DNA from 2 places in the Micromonospora sp. NPDC048894 genome. Region 2 is predicted to be linked to the other one. Evidence: riboswitches for the same ligand, from Rfam matches in the RefSeq annotation. Region 2 holds a riboswitch; the other holds the start of a gene.
The links. A riboswitch is a leader RNA that binds a small molecule or an ion and turns the genes downstream of it on or off. The one in region 2 is predicted to bind S-adenosylmethionine.
Positions count from the first base shown of each region.

Region 1 (2,389 bases), on a different contig from region 2:
CAGCAGCAGGTAGCACAGGCCGGCCAGCAGCAGCGCCGACTGGTTGCCGGTGTTGGCGGCGTAGTCCTGCCCGATCCGGAACAACTCCCGCTGGCTGGCCAGCAGGCCGAGGAAGTAGACCAGGCTGGAGTCCTTGATCAGCGCGATCAGCTGGTTGACCCAGGCCGGCAGCACCCGGCGTACCCCCTGCGGGACGATGACCAGGCGCATCGCCTCACCCCAGGAGAAGCCCAGCGCGCGGGCCCCCTCCAGCTGCGCCGCCTCCACGCTCTGGATGCCGGAGCGGAAGATCTCCCCGATGTACGCGGCGGCGATCAGCGACAGCGCCAGGATGCCCAGCGGGTAGGGGTTGGGACCCCACACCTGCATGCCGAGCGGGGCCAGGCCGACACCGATCAGCAGGATGGTGGCGGCGGCCGGCAGCCCCCGGAACACGTCGGTGTAGACCCGGGCCGGCCAGCGCAACCATCGGGTCCGGGAGATGCCCGCCACGGCCAGCGCCATGCCCAGCACCGAGCCGAGCAGGGCGGCGGAGACCGCCAGGATCAGCGTGTTGGGCAGCCCGACGGTCAACATCTCGGGCAGCGCCTCGCGCATGGAGTCCCAGTCGAAGAAGGTCTCCCACAGGGTGCTCAACGGATCCATCGTGTTTCTCCTACCGCCCCGCTCGCTGGTCTGGTCGTACCGTCAGGAGTTGGCCGACGCCGACGCCGACGCCGACGCCGACGGCGTCGCCGCGCCGGGGGCGGCGACGTCGCCGCTGCCGGGGGTGAAGCCGGCGGGGATCGGCCGGCCCGGGTAGTACTGCTGCTGGAGCCGGGTCCAGGTGCCGTCGGCGATGACCTCGTCGAGGCCCTTGTCCAGCGCCTTGCGCAGCGCGTCGTTGCCCTTGGCGAAGGCGTACGCGGTGGGGGTCGGGCTCAACTCCGTGGCCGCCACCGTGATCTTGCCGTTGCTGTCGGCGGCCGACTTCTCGCCGATCTCGGCGGGGGCGATCCAGGCGTCGGCGGTGCCGGCCTTGAGCTGGTTGATCGCCCCGTTGTAGTCGGGCACCCGCACCGGGTCGAGCTTGCGCGAGGTGGCGTAGTCGTCCTGCACGGTGCCCTGCACGACCACCACCCGCTTGCCGGCGAGCTGGTCGAAGCCGGTCAGCGGGGAGCCGGCGGGCACGTCGAGGCCGAAGTAGCCGAAGTCGTAGCCGTTGCCGAAGTCGACGGTCTTCTTCCGGGCCTCGGTGATGGTGATCGAGGAGCTGCCGATGTCGAACTTGCGGTTGTTGACCTGGGAGAGCAGCGCCGAGAAGTCGGTGCCGACGAACTCGACCTTCAGCCCCACCTTGCCGGCGGCCGCGACGAGCAGGTCGTTGTCGAAGCCGGTGAAGGTGCCGTCCTTGAGGTAGACGTTCGGTGGGGCGTCGGTCAGCGTGCCGGCGCGCAGCACCCCCGGCTGGAGCAGGCCGTACGGGTTGTCGGCGGGGTCGGCGGACTCGCCGCCGCAGGCGGTCAGCGCGGTGGCGGCGAGCAGGGCGGCGACGCCGAGCGCGGCGGCCCTGGTGAGGGTGGGCCGGGGCCGCCGGGTCGTGGGCAGGGCAGGAAGGAATCGCACGGGTGTCTCCAGAGTTGATCGGGCGACGGCGGGCGCGCGTCGCCGACGGGGTGCCCGCCGGGCACGCCGCTGAGGTGGTACGGGAAGAGGGGGTCGACTACCGGGGGCGACAGGAGTCGCTGTGGACCCGCATCAGGTCGACGTGTCGCCGTCTGACCAGCCGGACGCCGCTGGTCCGGGACACGGGGGCGACGCCGTCGGTGGGCGGGGCGGGTGCGGGGGCGGACACGGGTTCTCCCGGGGTCGGAGTTGACCTGGGGAAACCAGGCCACGCTTGCACCGGCGGTCTACCGGTGCCTGGTCCTCACCCGGAGCACCCCACCGTGGCGGAGGGTTGCCGGCCAGCGAGCCGGGGCTTGACGCTGGCGCTCATGACCTGCCCGAAGGCTAGCAGCCGGGACCGGGCGATCGTCCACCCGTTATGACGGCCCTCACGTCCGCTCCTTACCGCCGGGCGGGACGGGTGAGACGGGTGGGTCGCGCGGTGCCGGTGGGCGCGCGGTGGGGCAGGTCGGCGTCGTAGCGGACCCGGGCCGCCTGCACCTCGGCGAGGTGGGTGGTGGCCCAGGTCTCCAGTCCGGAGACCAGGTCGAGCAGGCTGCGGCCCAGGTCGGTGAGGGCGTAGTCGACCCGGGGCGGGACGCTGGCGTGCACCGTCCGGGTGACCAGGCCGTCGCGCTCCAGCCCGCGCAGGGTCTGGGTGAGCATCTTCTGGCTGATCCCGTCGATGTGCTCGGCCAGCTCGCCGTAGCGCCGGTCGCCGTCGGCGAGGGTCAGCACGACC
Region 1 is NZ_JBEZFY010000002.1:343,738-346,126, reverse strand. It holds gene AB0C22_RS05400 (amino acid ABC transporter permease) at 1-645, opposite strand, end outside; gene AB0C22_RS05395 (ABC transporter substrate-binding protein) at 688-1,605, opposite strand; SAM riboswitch class IV at 1,871-1,982, opposite strand; gene AB0C22_RS05390 (helix-turn-helix domain-containing protein) at 2,050-2,389, opposite strand, start outside.
Region 1: it holds a riboswitch for S-adenosylmethionine, as region 2 does, so the genes downstream of both, AB0C22_RS05395 (ABC transporter substrate-binding protein) here and thrC (threonine synthase) in region 2, are expected to answer to the same signal.

Region 2 (2,389 bases):
CTCGGTGCCTGCCTGACGCACTGACCGGCGTCGCCGGAGCCGCAACGAGGCGGCTCCGGCGACGCGTGCGGTCAGGGGTTGTACGGCGCGTCGGTGTGACTCACCTCGGCGAGGGTGCTGCCGGAGAGCTTGTAGACCGACGTCCGCTTGATGTCCAGCTCGGCCATGCCCCGGCTGGGGCTGCGGGTCAGCCAGACCACGGTGGCCTTGCGCCCGGCCACGCTGATCGAGACGACCGGGGTCCGGTCGCCGAGGTCGGTCAGCGCGCGGAACACCGGCAGGCCACCGCTGTTGCGCCACGCCGCGAGCGTGTAGAAGGTGCCGCTGCCTCCGGTCTTGATCGCCACCGCGCCCACCGCGTCCTCCGCGCCGTCGCCGTCGAGGTCACCGATGCCGCAGGGCTTCTGGAGCGTCACGGTGGCCCCGTCCTCGCCCGACCACTGCCCCCCGGCCAGCGGCAGGTAGTCCGGGTAGCCGTTGTAGGGCGTCTTGCTGCTGCCGAGCCGGGCCTCCGCCAGATGGGCACAGGTCAACGGTGCCTTGACCGGCGCGGCGGCGGTGGTGGTCGGGGCGGCGGCCGGCGGGGTGGTGGGGGCGGCCTTCTTCACCTCCGGCGACGGAGCCTCGCTGGTGGGAGTCGCCTCGGGGGAGACCTGACTCAGCACCGAGGCGGTGGAGGGCCCGGTGGACGGGCCGACGGTGGACGCTGCCTCGTCCGTCCCGCCCTGCTCACCCCCGCAGGCGGCGGTCAGTAGGCAGACCATGGTGAGGGTCGCAAGGCTCGACGGAATCCGTCGCATGGGCGGGGGGTCCTCTCTCGACGTCAGGTCTCCCGCACCGTACTGATCGATGGCAATGTCGGTCATCGGCTCGTCGGCCGGCCCCCCACCGGCCTGTCGGAGCGCGGTCAGGGGCCGACCGGAGGGCCGGTGCGCGGATCCGCACAAGGGCGTACTGAGCTGGAAACTTGCCCGAAACATCAATGGCTTCCGGTGCGGCCGGCGCACGCCCCGCCGGCAGGTGGTTCACACCGTGGGAAGCCGACTGGGCGATGGCGGCGAAGCTGCCTAGACTCGACGGCACAACTGCATACCTCATCCAGAGGGGCTGAGGGATACGGCCCGACGACGCCCCGGCAACCACCCCGCGCGCTCATCGCTGAGCGTCCCGCGGGGCAGGTGCCAATTCCGTCCCCGCCGCAGGGTGCGATGCGGGGAAAGATGAGAGGAATCCGCCATGACGTCGACGCTCGCCGCCCCCGGTATCGACACCACCGCCAGCCCGGCCCGCGCCCTGGTCTGCCGCGCCTGCTCCGCCCGCTACCCGCTCGCCGCGCAGCACGCCTGTTACGAGTGTTTCGGCCCGCTGGAGGTCGACTACGACGCCGCCGCACTGGCCGCCGTCACCCGGGAGCAGATCGAGGCCGGCCCGCAGAACATCTGGCGGTACGCCGCCCTCCTGCCCGCCGGCCAGGACCCGGCCACCCGGGTCACCCTCGACCCGGGGCTCACCCCGCTGGTGGCGGCCTCGAACCTCGCCGCCGAACTGGGCATCAGCGCGCCGCTGTGGGTCAAGGACGACAGCGCCAACCCGACCCACTCGTTCAAGGACCGGGTCGTCTCGGTGGCGCTGACCGCCGCGAAGGCGCTCGGCTTCACCCGGTTCGCCTGCGCCTCGACCGGCAACCTGGCCAACTCGGTGGCCGCCCACGCGGCCCGCGCCGGAGCGCCCTCGGTGGTCTTCATCCCGGGTGACCTGGAGCAGGGCAAGGTGATCACCACCGCCGTCTACGGCGGCGACCTGGTCGCCATCGACGGCTCGTACGACGACGTGAACCGGCTCTGCGGGGAGCTGGTGGAGACCGACGAGTTCGAGGACACCGCGTTCGTCAACGTCAACGTCCGGCCCTACTACGCCGAGGGCTCCAAGACCCTCGGGTACGAGGTGGCCGAGCAGCTCGGCTGGCGTATCCCGGCCCAGGTGGTCGTCCCGATGGCCTCGGGCGAGCTGCTCACCAAGATCGACAAGGCGTTCTCCGAGCTGGTCGAGATCGGGCTGGTCGAGGCGCCCGCCGGGGGTTGGAAGGTGTTCGGCGCCCAGTCGGCCGGCTGCAACCCGATCGCCGCCGCCCTGCACGCGGACACCGACACCATCACCCCGGTCCGGCCGACCGGCATCGCCAAGTCGCTCAACATCGGCGACCCGGCCGCCGGCCTGTACGCCCTGGAGGCGGTGCGGCGGACCGGCGGCTGGATGGAGTACGTCGACGACGAGGAGATCCGCGCCGGCATCCGGTTGCTGGCCCGCACCACCGGGGTCTTCGCCGAGACGGCCGGCGGGGTGACCGTTGCGGTGCTGCGCAAGCTCGTCGAGTCCGGCCGGCTCGACC
Region 2 is NZ_JBEZFY010000009.1:3,539-5,927, reverse strand. It holds gene AB0C22_RS20175 (DoxX family protein) at 1-16, shown strand, start outside; gene AB0C22_RS20170 (hypothetical protein) at 72-800, opposite strand; SAM riboswitch class I at 1,092-1,227, shown strand; gene thrC (threonine synthase) at 1,237-2,389, shown strand, end outside.